DNA from 4 places in the Streptomyces sp. NPDC031100 genome. Region 1 is predicted to be linked to each of the others. Evidence: riboswitches for the same ligand, from Rfam matches in the RefSeq annotation. Region 1 holds a riboswitch; each other region holds the start of a gene.
The links. Region 1 has a riboswitch for cyclic di-AMP ahead of ACZ5DS_RS35900 (transglycosylase SLT domain-containing protein). Riboswitches for the same ligand answer to the same signal wherever they lie in the genome.

Region 1 (3,465 bases):
CCGGACGGTGTCCCGGCGGGCCTGCTCCAGCGCGGGGTGCGCGCGCAGCGCGGTCAGCGCCTCGGCGTGCCGCGTGTCGTCGCTGAGGTCGGAGTCCAGCAGCTCGCACAGCGCGAGGTCCTCCGCCAGGCCGAGGCGGGCGGCCCGCTCGCGCAGCCGGAGCACGGGCAGCGTCGGGATGCCCTCGCGCAGGTCGGTCCCCGGGGTCTTGCCGGACTCGTGCGAGTCGGAGGCGATGTCCAGCACGTCGTCCGCGAGCTGGAAGGCGACCCCGAGCCGCTCGCCGTACTGGGTGAGCACGTCGACGACCGTCTCGTCGGCGCCGGACATCATCGCGCCGAACCGGCAGGAGACGGCCACCAGGGAGCCCGTCTTGCCGCCGAGCACGTCCAGGTAGTGCTCGACCGGATCGCGGCCGTCCGAGGGACCCGCGGTCTCCAGGATCTGCCCGGTGACCAGCCGCTCGAACGCGAGGGCCTGCACCCGGACCGCCTCGGGGCCGAGGTCGGCGAGGATCTGGGAGGCGCGGGCGAAGAGGAAGTCGCCGGTGAGGACCGCGACCGAGTTGCCCCAGCGGGTGTTGGCGCTGTCCACGCCGCGCCGCACGGACGCCTCGTCCATGACGTCGTCGTGGTACAACGTGGCCAGATGGGTCAGCTCCACGACGACGGCCGACGGCACGACGCCCGGCGCGTACGGGTCGCCGAACTGCGCCGCGAGCATCACGAGCAGCGGACGGAACCGCTTCCCGCCGGCCCGTACGAGGTGCTGCGCGGCCTCCGTGATGAACGGGACCTCGCTCTTGGTGGCTTCGAGCAAGCCTTCCTCGACAGCCGCCAATCCGGCCTGGACATCGGCTTCCAGAGCCTGGTCCCGCACGCTCAGCCCGAACGGCCCGACGACGGTCACGAGGGGTCTCCTGTCTGCTGGTGTCTGTTGGCGATTACACGGTTTGTCGATAGGTCGCTGCCATCACTCAAGTCAGCGTATCCGGTCCTGTTTCGATCACCGATAGCGCCCACCGGTCCAGCCCGGGCGGTATCGGATCGCGGCCGGTATGTTTTTGATCATCTGATAAGGACGGACATCTATTCATTAACAGGGTCTCGTCCGTTTTGTCGCGAACTGGGTGGGCGAGTCGAGTACTCCTTTTGCGCCACGAGCAGCAAAACCCCCTGAATCCACCTAATCCCTCATGTCTGATTTGATACGCTTTGACATTTCGTGAATTGGGTCACGCGCACCCTGCATCCGGCCAATCGCGCCACCACCCGTCTCCCCTTGCCGCATCGGCCAGTTGAGTGTTGGCAACCGCAAAGGATCAAGCACCCCATTCGGCGCAGATCAAGGTCAACGGGCTCTTTATGTGCATCAGATACTTGTTCCGGACATGTGCTCTCGCATAGCTTCCGGGCCAGTCAGGCGAACGCCGAATCCTGCCGCGCCTGACCCAACCCATCGACGAACTCATTCGTACGGCAGGAGCGGGGGACCCAGGTAAGTCGCCGGACCGGACGGCACGCGTCGCACCGGAACGGCTAGGGGTGAAGCCGTGCCTCCTTCCGGAGGCACGGCCGGGCACCTCCCCGCCCGAACCCGACAGCTCACCTCGCAGGCGACGGAGAGGAACGTCCCCATGCCTGCTGCCGCTCAGCCCCGCCGCACCCGCCTCGTCCGCAAGCTCGCCGTCATCGGCACCGGCGCCGCCGTACTCGCCCTTCCGCTCGTCGGCGCCACGAGCGCCTCCGCGGCCACCCCGACGGCCACCACGCCGTCCACCACGCTCGCCGGATACCCGAACAACCTCGACGGCTGGATCCGCGAGTCGCTCGCGATCATGGCCGAGAAGAAGATCCCGGGGTCGTACAACGGCATCTACCGCAACATCATCCGCGAGTCGTCGGGCAACCCGCAGGCCATCAACCTCTGGGACTCCAACGCGGCCAAGGGCATCCCGTCCAAGGGCCTCCTCCAGGTCATCGACCCGACGTTCAACGCCTACCACGTGGCCGGAACGTCCTTCGACATCTACGACCCGGTCGCGAACATCACGGCCGCCTGCAACTACGCGGCCGCGCGCTACGGGTCGATCGACAACGTCTTCGGCGCCTACTGACCGGCGCCCACGGCAGGCCCTACTGATATCCCGGTCAGTCGGTCGGGAACAGTCTTTCGAGGACGACGGCGATGCCGTCGTCCTCGTTCGACAGGGTGATCTCATCGGCCACGGCCTTGAGTTCGGGGTGGGCGCCGGCCATCGCCACACCGCGTCCGGCCCAGTCGAACATGGGGATGTCGTTGGGCATGTCCCCGAAGGCGAGGGCCCGTTCGGCCGGGATCCCCAGGTACTCGGCCGCCAGCGCCAGCCCCGTCGCCTTGGTGACGCCGCACGGCTGGAGCTCCACGGTCCCCGGACCGGACATCGTGACCGTCGCCAGCGAGCCCACGGCCGAGCGGGCGATCGCCGCCAACTCGTCGTCGGACAGCGTGTGGTGGCGCAGCAGTACCTTGCTGATGGGCGCGCACCACAGGTCGTCGCGCCGGCCGACCCGCACGGCGGGCAGGGTGGGGTGCGGCATCAGATATCCCGGTTCGATCAGCGTGAGCCCGTCCACGCCGTCCTGGTCCACGGCCGCGTAGACCTGCCCCACCTCGGCCTCGATCTTGCCGAGCGCGGTCTCGGCCAGTTCCCGGTCCAGCCGCACCGACCACAGCAGGCGGTCGGCGCCGGCGTCGTAGACCTGCGCGCCCTGCCCGCACACCGCGAGCCCCGTACACCCGAGGCCGTCCAGGAGGGGCCGCACCCGGGGAGCCGGGCGGCCCGTCACCACCAGGTGCCGTGCGCCGGCGCTCGCCACCCGCTCGAGCGCGGCGAGCGACCGGTCGGAGACGGTGTCGTCGCCGCGCAGCAGCGTCCCGTCCAGGTCGGTGGCGATCAGTGCATATGCGGGGGGTGCGGCCATGATCAGAGAATACGGACCGCGCGCCCCGCCGACTCGCCCTGATCTTCCCGGACTTGTGTGCTCCTCAGCCCCAAGTGGTGCCCGCGGGCTCCTTGATGGTGGTGTTGATGCGGTTGAACAGGTTGGTGAGCGAGATCGTGAGGATCAGCGCGGAGAGCTGCTTGTCGTCGAAGTGGTCGGCCACCTCGTCCCACAGCTCGTCCGGCACCGACTCCTCGGAGCGGTCCGCGAGCCGGGTGACGCGCTCGGTCAGCCGCAGCGCCACGCGCTCGGCCTCGGTGAAGAAGGGCGCCTCGCGCCAGGCGGCGACCGTGGCGATCCGCTCCTCGCTCGCGCCGGCCTTGCGCAGGTTCGCCGTGTGAGCGTGCACGCACGCGCTGCACCCGTTGATCTGGCTGGCGCGCAGCCCGACGATCTCCGAGAGCTCCGGCGGCAGACCGCCCTCGCCGATTGCCTGGAAGAGGCTGCCGATCCCCTTCATCGCGCTCGGAAGGACCTGCGC
Region 2 (3,465 bases), on a different contig from region 1:
CCCCCGCCGATCTCGGCACGGGCTGCGAGGGCCGCGCCGGCCGCGACCGCCAGCCACACCGCCAGCGCCATCCACACCAGCACCCGCCCCGGCCCGTTCAACCACCCGATGCCCACCGCGGCCGCGACCGACAGCGTGGCCGCCCCGGTCATCCCCATCGGGAACACCGTCGCCCACCGCCGCGTGTCGTAACGCAGCCGCGGCCGGGCCGCCTCGGCGGCCAGCAGGACCACGTACACGGCCAGATCCAGGATGAGCAGTGCGACCGTCACGTTGCGCAGCACACCCCGGTCGTCGTCGTTCCACAGGTACAGCCGCGCACTGTCCGCGGCGAGCAGCTTCGCCCCGGCCAGCGCCGAGATGGCGAGCGCCCCGCCCGCGATCCACTGGTCCCCGGCCCCCTCGAACACCTGCCGCCGATCGAAGTGCTGCAGGGCGAGGACGTAGAGCACCAGGCCCAGCCAGAACAGCACCAGCGCGGCACGCGCGAGCCATGCCGTCGTCTCGGCCGCGGCCAGCGTGGCCGCCAGCACCGCCGGCCCCTGTGTGGCCACACAACACAGGAACACCGCTCCTGGCATGCGCCGCGTCCAGTGCCGTACGACGAGGACCAGCAGCACCGGCCACAGCACCACCGCCACCGCCAGCAACCCTCGGCCGGCGTCTGCCGGCCGAGCGCCGAGAACCGGGTGCCGAGCACCGCCGTGGCGGCGACGGCGGTGAGCGCGCCCGGACTCTCCGCCTCGGCCACCCACCGCTGCCGCCGCACCAGCAGCCGTACGAGGAAGTCGACGGCCAGCGCCACCCAGGCCACGCAGGCCAGCCACAGGAAGACCCGGGACAGCGTCTCGGCGCCCGTCAGATGCAGGCCCACCGAGACGATGCCGGTCGCCATGACGGCGGCCCCCGCCGCCGGCGGACGCTCCGCCCACCACGCACGCAGACCTGAGATGCCGGGCATGCGCCCGATGCTAAGGAGCCTCGCGGGCCCGGCGAGGAGGGCACGCGCGCGTGGGGCTCGAAAAGACGACGGTCAGGCCGGGCGCACCACGCTGTGAATGATCGATTCGCCCCCGTGGAAGACGGACTCCTCGCGGATGTACGCACCGGGCTGCGGGGCGTGGATCATCATCCCGTTGCCCGTGCAGAGGCCGACATGGCTGCGGTCCTCGTGGAAGAAGACCAGGTCACCAGGGTGTGCGTCGGCGAGGGCGACCGGGGTGCCCGCGTCGGCCTGGTCGCGCGCGGCGCGCGGGAGGGTGACACCGGCGGCCTTCCAGGCGGCCTGGGTGAGGCCGGAGCAGTCGTAGGAGCCGGGGCCGCTGGCCCCGTTCACGTACGGCTTGCCGATCTGGGCGCGGGCGAAGGAGATCGCCTTCTCGGCCTTGGTGGCCTGCGCGCCGGAGGACCCGTACGACCGCGGGTCGGCCTCCGCAGGCTTCCGGTGCTTCGGCGCGGTCGGCCGTGCCTGCTCCCCGGCCGTCAGCCGGGACAGCAGCTCGCGGGCGGAGGCGAGCTTCTTCTGGACGACGGCCTTGGCGCTCTTCGGGTCACGCGGCGACGGGGCCGGGGTCTCGGCCGGCGCTTGCGGGCTCCAGAGAGCCGGAGCCTCCACGCCCGTGGCGGCCGCCGCATCCATGGTCCTGTCGGCCGGCGCCTCCACGCCCCTGGCGGTCTGCTGCCGCTTCTTCACGGTCGAGGCCAGCCGGTCCATCAGCCGGTTCTGGTCGAAGTAGCCCGGCGCACGCTCCGTCTCCTCCCGCTGTGCGTCCGCCAGCAGGGTCTTCGCGCGCAGGGCTTCCAGCCGCCCCTGCTGCCGCCCGGCCCGCTCCGTGGCCTCCTCGGACCGCTCGGTCGCCGAGTCCGCCCGGCGGTACAGCTCGTCGATCTTCTTCTCGATCTCCTCCACGCTCGGCCTGCCGTCGTGGACGGGGGCGGCCTCGGCCGTCTGGGACAGCACGGCCACGGAGGTGAAGGCGGCGGTGGCGAGGGCGGGCGTGCGCAGGCCCGGTCCGAGGGTGGTGCCGGGGCGCGGCTTGCGGTGCGACGCCAAAGGAGGCGACTCCTTCCAATGTGCCGCCTACCGGGTTAGCTGTCGGGTTCGGGCGGGTGGTTCGGAAGGGTTGCCCTACGGCGTCGTCCCGGGCGGGAGTCGGCCGATTCACCCCAGGATCGGTGGGTCCCCGGCTCCGGCTGCCAGATAAGGGCGCACCGGACTCGGCGGAGGCCGCGGCGCTCGGCGACGTTCGCCGGAAGGGGGTCGTGCGGCCTGACGGCAACCTAGCCAACTCGTGTGACTCCTGTGAAGGTTGGTGTGCCATATGTCCGATACATTTCCGTGACCTGAGGCCGTTTTCATACGGGCGTGACAAGGCGCTTCCGCAGCGTGAGGGCCCGATCGACCTGGAGCGGCGCGCTGATCGACTCCCCGTGCTGTGTCCGATTGCGGGCGCCCGCGGGGCCGTGTTCCCGGGACGGCGACCGGTTGTCGGTGCGGCGCCCTAGACTCGGAGAGCGATGAGCAGCCTCTTTGACGACAGCTTCCTGGCGGACCTCCAGGCCCCTCGCGGGCACGAGGAGGAACCCCCGCCGCCGCCCGAGGACGATCACGCTCCGGAGCCGCTTCCGGACGATCTGTTCGGCGGGAAGTTCGACGCGCCGCCGGACCGGGACGCGTACTACCGCGACGGCGCCCCCCGCCCCGCGATCGACGCGGCAGCGCTCCTGGAGGGGCTGAACGAGAACCAGCGCGCGGCGGTCGTCCACGCCGGCTCACCGCTGCTCATCGTGGCCGGCGCCGGCTCCGGCAAGACCCGCGTGCTCACCCACCGCATCGCCCACCTCCTGGCCGAGCGGAACGCGCACCCGGGCCAGATCCTCGCGATCACCTTCACCAACAAGGCCGCGGGCGAGATGAAGGAGCGCGTCGAGCAGCTCGTCGGCCCGCGCGCGAACGCGATGTGGGTGATGACCTTCCACAGCGCGTGCGTACGGATCCTGCGGCGCGAGTCGAAGAAGCTCGGCTTCACCTCCTCGTTCTCCATCTACGACGCCGCCGACAGCAAGCGCCTGATGGCCCTGGTCTGCCGCGACCTGGACCTCGACCCCAAGCGCTTCCCGCCCAAGTCCTTCAGCGCCAAGATCAGCAACCTCAAGAACGAGCTGATCGACGAGGAGGACTTCGCCGCCCAGGCCGCCGACGGCTTCGAGAAGACCCTCGCCCAGGCCTACGCGCTCTACCAGTCGCGGCTGCGCGAGGCCAACGCGCTCGACTTCGACGACCTGATCATGACGACGGTCAACCTGCTGCGCGCCTTCCCGGACGTCGCCGAGCACTACCGCCGCCGCTTCCGGCACGTCCTGGTGGACGAGTACCAGGACACCAACCACGCCCAGTACGCGCTGGTGCGCGAGCTGGTCGGCACCGGCGAACACGATGAGGACGTACCGCCCACCGAGGCCGAC
Region 3 (3,465 bases), on a different contig from region 1:
CGGGGGTCGGCACCAGGAGCGCAGCGGTGGCGCCCGCCTCGGCGAGCAGCGCCTCCACCTCCCGCCGCGCCGGATGATGCGGCGCCATGCTGATCAGCGGCTGCCCGGCCAGCTGCTCCAGCGGCAGCCGCGACGAGGCACTGCTCAGGGCGTGCCCCGGGGCCGTCACCAGCACCAGTTCCTCCACCAGGACCGGCTCCAGCGCGACCGAGGCCGGCACCGGGGCGGCCTCGCCCGGGTGATAGGCGTGGGTCAGCGCCAGGTCCACCTCACCGGCCGCCACCGCGAGGACCCCGGCCGGCGGGTCGTAGTCGGCGACCGACAGCTCGACATCCGGATGCGCCCGGCGGAATGCGCTCAGCGCCGGCGGCAGCAGATGGACGCCTGCGGTCGGGAAGGTGCCGAGCCGCAGCACTCCGCCCGACAGACCGGTCAGCCGCGCCAGTTCGTGCCGGGCCTGCTCCAGCTCGTCCAGCACCCTCCCCCACTGCCTTAAAGGCGTGGGAGGTACCCCCAGGCCCGCGTCACCAGCACCTGGCCCGCCTCGGTCAGCCGGGCCCCGCGGTGATGCCGTACCAGCAGCGTCGTGCCCGCCTCCCGCTCCAGCTTCGCCAGCTGCTGGGAGAGGGCGGGCGGCGTGTAGCCGAGCTGGTCGGCGGCCCGCGTGATGGAGCCCGCCTCCGCTACGGCGACCAGCGCGGCCAGCCGGGTGGGGTCGTACATGGTGCCAGCCTAAAGCACTGCTTAAGGCTCGCCTTTCTGATTCGAAATACCTGCTGAAGGCTCTCTGCAGGCACGCTGGCCCCATGGACGGACAGCTCATCGCCTTCACCGGGATCGCCGCCGGACTCGTCGCCATGCCGGGCGCCGACTTCACGGTGGTCGTACGCAACGCCCTGGTCTCCCGCCGGGCCGGCGCGGTCTGCGGACTGGGTATCGCGGGCGGCCTGCTGGTGCACACCACACTTGCGGTGGCCGGGGTCGCGGCCGTGCTGGTCGCCGTACCCGCGCTCTTCCGCGCGCTGCAACTGCTGGGCGGCGCCTATGTGCTGCAGCTCGGTGTGCGGACCCTGTGGTCGCTGCGGCGGCCCGCCGCCGGTACCGACGAGACGGCGCCGTCGGCCGGGCACCCGCTCCGGCAGGGCTTCGTCACCAACGTCCTCAACCCGAAGGCCTCGCTGACCTTCCTCAGCCTGCTGCCCCAGTTCGTGCCGTCCGGCGGTTCCGCTCTGCCCAGGACGCTGCTGCTCGCGCTGATCGTCTGCGCGCTGGCGCTGGCGTGGTTCCAGGTGGTCGCCCTGCTGGTGGACCGGCTCGGCCGGTGGCTGCGCCGGCCCCGGGCCGCCCGCATGCTGCAGACGGGCACCGGGGTGGCGCTGACGGCGCTCGGAGCGGCCCTGCTGCTGGAGCCGCTCCTGACCTGAGAGCCTGTCTCTGAACCCCCGTCGGGGCGCAGGCGGGGGTTCAGAGACAGGCTCTGAACCGGTGTCAGCTGACCCGGCCGTACCAGACGCTCCTGCTCCAGATCTTCTCCAGCCGCACCACGGACCCGGTCTTCGGGGCGTGCCAGATCTTGCCCTTACCGGCGTAGATGCCGACGTGGTAGACGCTGGAACCCGAGTGGAAGAACACCAGGTCGCCGGCCTTGCGGTTCCTGGCCGAGATGTGGTGCGTCTTGTTGTACTGCTGGGCGGCCGTACGCGGCAGCTTCTTGCCCGCCTTCTTGAACGAGTAGAGCGTCAGCCCCGAGCAGTCGAACCTGCGCGGCCCGGTGGCCCCCCACGCGTACGGGGCGCCCTTCTTGGAGGCCGCGATCTGGAGTGCTTTCGTCGCCAGAGTGGCGGCCGAGGCCTCGTTGGCGAGGCCCGGGACCGCGATCGAGCCGCCCACGGCGGCAAGGGTGAGAGCCGAGGCCGTACCGGCCCGGGCCATGAGCGACGGGACACGATTGAGCGCAGTCATGCGCAACCCTTCGTCAGCCGCCTGTGAAGGATGACCTGTCGGATTCGGGCTGGCGAAGTTGCCCGGCCGCGTTGCCGCGGCTTCACCCCAAGGGCTGCTCGGCACGACCGCCCGTCTGCGACGAACGTCCGTCCCGGCGACCCGTCTTGCTTGGGTCCTCCACTCCTGCCGATCCACTCCTGTCGACCGGTCATCCGGGCGGCGGCAGGATTCGGCGTCCGCCCGGACCGCCCCGCCGTTGTGGCGGGGGCTTGTCGTCAGACACGGATCTTGACTCACAGCGGTCGGAAAATCCCAACGGAATCGGGAGTTTGTGGCGTTACTCACCACTCGCCCGTTCGGGTGGACACTGCTCTGTTCGAGTCGCCGTCAGATCCCGTACGTAGCCCCCGACCTGCGGTGGAGCAGGTCTGCGGAGAGCCCGGAACCCGTGTGCTGCGCAAGTCGGGAGGCCTCGAAAGAAATCTGAAGATACGTCGGCCGGGGGTAGGCCATTCGTGCGGTTTCCCGTCCGGCTCGGACGGCACGTCGACATGCGGGCCCCGCCGGGCCGGACGCGCGTCCGGATCAGCCGACGCAGTCCGGCGGGAGCACGACGCGAGCAGTGCGGCGCTCTCCGTCGAGCACCCTCAACGCCCGTGCCAGCGTGTCCCCGTGCAGCTCCGATTCGCCCCGTCGGTGCATGAGGGCGAGCGCGTCGCGCAGTTCGGCCGCCTTGCGCACCAGGGCCTGCGCCGCGCGCAGCCCACGATAGGTGTCCCCGGTCTGCGCCGGGTTGATCCGGCCCAGCAGGTCGACCGCCTCCAGGTAACGGTCGATCAACTCGCCCTCGGCACAGGTCAGTGCGGGCAGCGGAGGAAGCTCGGGTGGCAGCACCGACTCCTCACCCCGCGTACGTGCCGGGGGTAGCCCTACGGCTCGGAAGGACGCCGTCCACCAGGCCGTACGCCAGTGCGCCCGGCGCGTCCAGCACCAGGTCCCGCTCCAGGTCCCGGGCGACCTGCCCGGCGTCGCGCCCGGTGTGCCGGACGAGCATCTCCTCCATCAGCGTGCGCATCCGGGTCAACTCCTCGGCCTGGATGAGGAGGTCGCTCGGCTGCCCCTGCGCCGGCTCCGGCAGCGAGGGCTGCCGCAGCACAACACGCGCGCCGGGCAGGATGAACCGCCTGCCCGGCGTCCCGGCCGCGAGCAGTACCGCGGCGGCCGAGGCCGCCTGGCCGAGGCAATAGGTCTCCACATCGCAACTGACGTACCGCATCGTGTCGTAGACCGCCGTCATCGCACCGAACGAGCCGCCCGGGCAGTTGAGGTACAGCGTGATGACCTGGTCCGGGGCGGTGTGTTCGAGCTGCATGAACTGTGTGATCACATCGGTCGCCGCCGTGTCGTCGAGCGGTGTCCCGAGGAAGACGATCCGGTTCTCGAACAGCTTCGAGTAGGGATCCAGTGTGCGGTGGCCCGTGCTCGTGCGTTCGGAGAACTCGGGCAGGACGTGGCGGGCGG
Region 4 (3,465 bases), on a different contig from region 1:
TCGCTCAAGGGATCCACCCGCGCCAAGGCCCACAAGGTCACGCTCAAGTCCGTCGCTCCCGCCGTCGACGCCAGGGGCGCCTCGGCCGGCGCCCTGAAGCGCTCGCACGGGTTGGTGCGCAACGCCAAGTCCACCCCCGAGCTGATCGTGTGGGCCGCCGACGGCACCCCCCGCCTGGCCTGGCGCACCACCGTGCAGGGCCTGGGCGACAAGGGTCAGCCGCACGGCGAGGTCTTCGTCACCGACGCCACCACCGGCAAGGCGATCGAGAACTACGACGCCGAGCACGAGGCGACCGGCACCGGCCACTCCGAATACACCGGTGACGTCGGCATCGACACCACCCAGCAGGCCGACGGCACCTTCGCCCTGATCGACCCGGTGCGCGGCCACATCACCAAGGACGCGCACAACATCTCGTCCTCCTCCCTGAAGAGCACGTCCGGCACCCTGTTCACCGACGCCGACAACATCTGGGGCGACGGCAAGAAGTTCTCCACCGACCGCGCCACCGCCGCCGTCGACGCGCACGCCAACACCGCGGAGACGTTCGACTACTACAAGTCGACCTTCGGCCGCAACGGCATCAAGAACGACGGCCGCGGCGCCACGGTCTTCGTCCACGTCGGCACCAACTGGGACAACGCCCAGTGGTCGGACACCTGCTTCTGCATGATGACCGGCGACGGCAACGGCACCACCGACCCCGAGCAGGTCGACCTCGACACCATGGGCCACGAGATGACCCACGGCGTCACCTCGGCCACCGCCAACCTGCGCTACAGCGGCGAGTCCGGCGGCCTGAACGAGGCCACCAGCGACATCCTCGGCACCATGGTCGAGTGGTACGCCAACAACCCGCTCGACACCCCCGACTACCTCTTCAGCGACCAGTCCACCCCGCCGTGGCTGCGCCGCTTCGACAAGCCGTCCCTGGACGGCCGCTCCGCCGACTACTGGTCGAAGTCCGTCGGCCGGCTCGACGTGCACAACTCCTCGGGCGTCGGCAACCACTGGTTCTACCTCGCCAGCGAGGGCAGCGGCACCAAGACGATCAACGGCGTCACCTACAACAGCCCGACGTACAACGGCTCCACCGTCACCGGCATCGGCAACAAGAAGGCCTCCGCCATCTGGTACCGGGCGCTGACCGTCTACATGACCTCCACCACGGACTACAAGGGCGCCCGCACCGCGACTCTGAACGCGGCGAAGGACCTCTACGGCGCCACCAGCCCCGAGTACGCCACCGTGGCCGCGGCCTGGAGCGCGGTCAACGTCTCCTGACGCACCGACACACCGCCTGATCCGCAGGAGCCGGCCCGGACGACGACGAGTACCCCCACAGCCGTCGCCCGGGCCCCGGAGTTTCGGAGATCCTTTTCACTCCAGCTCCCTCGGCTTCCTTTTCCTTAGAACGCGGCCGGTCTGCGGGCATAGATTACGGACAATGTAGCTCATATAGATACGGATTGACTGTACTCGACGGAGCCACCAAGCAAAGGTCACGAAAATGTATCGGGCATATCACCCACCAACCTTCACAGGGGCCACACGCGTTGGCTAGCGTTCCGGTCAGGCCGCCCGACCCCCACCGGCGAACGTCGCCGGGCCGTGCGGCCTCCGTCGAGTCCGGCGCGCCCGTGCGGCAGCCGGAGCCGGGGACCCACCGACCTTGGGGTGAATCGGCCCAACTCCCTTACGGGACAAGGGTCGTAGGGCAACCCTTCCGAACCACCCGCCCGAACCCGACAGCTAACTCGGTAGGCGGAACATGGAAGGAGTCGCCTCCCTTGGCGTCGCACCGCAAGTCGCGCCCCACGGGTACGCGTGTAGCCGGCATACGCACCCCCGTCCTCGCCACGGCCGCTCTCACCTCCGTGGCCCTGCTGTCCCAGACCGCCAATGCCGCCCCCGCCGCCGACGACAAACCGAGCCTCGAAGAGGTCCAGAAGCAGGTCGACGACCTGTACCGCCAGGCCGAGTCGGCGACCGAGAAATACGACGCGGCCAAGGAGAAGACCGCGAAGGAGCGCCGGCGCGTCGACACCCTGCTCGACGACGTGGCCAAGCGCACGGCCAGCCTCAACAAGGCGCGAGAGGAACTGGGCTCGTTCGCTGCGGCCCAGTACCGGACCGGGGCCGCCACCCCCGACACCGCGACCTTTCTGCTCTCGGACACCCCGCAGGACTACTTCGACCAAGCGCAGCTGATGAACCGGCTGACCTCGCGCCAGAAGGGCGCGGTCGACGACTACGTCACCGAGCAGTCCGCGACCCTGAAGGCGCGACAGAAGGCCATCAAGAGCCTCAAAACGCTGACTCAGTCACAGAACGACCTCAAGACGGCCAAGTCCACCGTCCAGAAGAAGCTGTCCACCGCACGGGAGCTGCTGTCCAAGCTGACGGCGGAGGAGAAGGCACGCCTCGCGGCGATCGAGAAGCAGAAGCAGGAGGAGGCGGCGCGGAAGGCGGCGGAGCTCGCCAAGCGGCAGGCCGCGGCCGCGCAGGCGGCGAAGCAGCAGAGCGCGTCTTCGGGCTCGACATCGAGTTCCGGCTCGTCCTCGGGCGCGTCCTCGGGATCCGGCTCGTCCTCGGGTTCGGGCACCTCCACCTCCTCGTCGGGCTCCACGTACGCCGCCAAGGCGGCGAAAGCGCTCGCCTTCGCCCGCGCGCAGATCGGCAAGCCGTATGTCTGGGGTGCGACCGGGCCCGGCTCCTACGACTGCTCCGGCCTCACCGAGGCCGCCTGGAAGGCCGCCGGCGTCTCCCTGCCGCGTACCACCTACGACCAGGTGAACGTTGGTACGACGGTGTCCCTGACCGACGCCCAGCCCGGCGACCTCGTCTTCTTCTACGACGACATCAGCCACGTCGGTATCTACATCGGCAACGGCATGATGATCCACGCCCCGAAGCCCGGAGCCTACGTCCGCGAGGAATCCATCTACTACGGCGGCGACTCGATCATCCACAGCGTGGTCCGCCCGGCCTGACGGCCAGCGGCGGCCAAAGGTCCAGAGCGAGAACCAGGCGCCGCCCCATCCCTGACCCGGGCACGTCCCGTGCTCGAGACCGCGCAGAGAGAGCACCGTCCCGTCGCCAAGGGGAACTGATCGCTGTATTCGGAGTGTTGGCGGTGAGCCAACATCTCCGCCCAGGCTGCCGGTTCACGGCCCTGTGTGCGCGTTTCAAGGCGACTGACCTGCGCACCATCCATGACCAGCGAAATCACCCGCATCGCTCCGCTAACATGATCGAACTCACGACGAGCGCCCTCATCGCCTGTCGTCACCGGAAAACCAATGCTATCCGGCACGAAGAGTGACCTAACTGACCAACATCTAACAAATCGGCCAAACAATTGATACCTATAGCCTCGCGGGTGTTTTCGCGAATAACCTCCAGAATTCCGTTCGCCGCGTGGCGTCGACCACGGGCGATACTGTGGGCCACGCTGGGTGT

Region 2: another riboswitch for cyclic di-AMP. It lies ahead of ACZ5DS_RS31080 (C40 family peptidase); the one in region 1 lies ahead of ACZ5DS_RS35900 (transglycosylase SLT domain-containing protein).
Region 3: another riboswitch for cyclic di-AMP. It lies ahead of ACZ5DS_RS32545 (C40 family peptidase); the one in region 1 lies ahead of ACZ5DS_RS35900 (transglycosylase SLT domain-containing protein).
Region 4: another riboswitch for cyclic di-AMP. It lies ahead of ACZ5DS_RS33875 (C40 family peptidase); the one in region 1 lies ahead of ACZ5DS_RS35900 (transglycosylase SLT domain-containing protein).

The regions. Positions count from the first base shown of each region.
Region 1 is NZ_JBVIGN010000016.1:140,066-143,530, reverse strand. Features, by position in the region: gene ACZ5DS_RS35905 (polyprenyl synthetase family protein) at 1-909, opposite strand, end outside; cyclic di-AMP (ydaO/yuaA leader) riboswitch at 1,450-1,633, shown strand; gene ACZ5DS_RS35900 (transglycosylase SLT domain-containing protein) at 1,637-2,116, shown strand; gene ACZ5DS_RS35895 (HAD family hydrolase) at 2,151-2,963, opposite strand; gene ACZ5DS_RS35890 (carboxymuconolactone decarboxylase family protein) at 3,028-3,465, opposite strand, start outside.
Region 2 is NZ_JBVIGN010000012.1:234,078-237,542, reverse strand. Features, by position in the region: partial or broken gene ACZ5DS_RS31085 (tellurite resistance/C4-dicarboxylate transporter family protein) at 1-961, opposite strand, end outside; gene ACZ5DS_RS31080 (C40 family peptidase) at 1,034-2,053, opposite strand; cyclic di-AMP (ydaO/yuaA leader) riboswitch at 2,062-2,219, opposite strand; gene pcrA (DNA helicase PcrA) at 2,518-3,465, shown strand, end outside.
Region 3 is NZ_JBVIGN010000013.1:195,912-199,376, forward strand. Features, by position in the region: partial or broken gene ACZ5DS_RS32535 (LysR family transcriptional regulator) at 1-723, opposite strand, end outside; gene ACZ5DS_RS32540 (LysE family translocator) at 807-1,424, shown strand; gene ACZ5DS_RS32545 (C40 family peptidase) at 1,489-1,962, opposite strand; cyclic di-AMP (ydaO/yuaA leader) riboswitch at 1,966-2,189, opposite strand; gene ACZ5DS_RS32550 (hypothetical protein) at 2,530-2,838, opposite strand; gene ACZ5DS_RS32555 (ATP-dependent Clp protease proteolytic subunit) at 2,846-3,465, opposite strand, start outside.
Region 4 is NZ_JBVIGN010000014.1:214,871-218,335, forward strand. Features, by position in the region: gene ACZ5DS_RS33870 (M4 family metallopeptidase) at 1-1,287, shown strand, start outside; cyclic di-AMP (ydaO/yuaA leader) riboswitch at 1,629-1,785, shown strand; gene ACZ5DS_RS33875 (C40 family peptidase) at 1,794-2,996, shown strand; gene ACZ5DS_RS33880 (phosphatase PAP2 family protein) at 3,410-3,465, shown strand, end outside.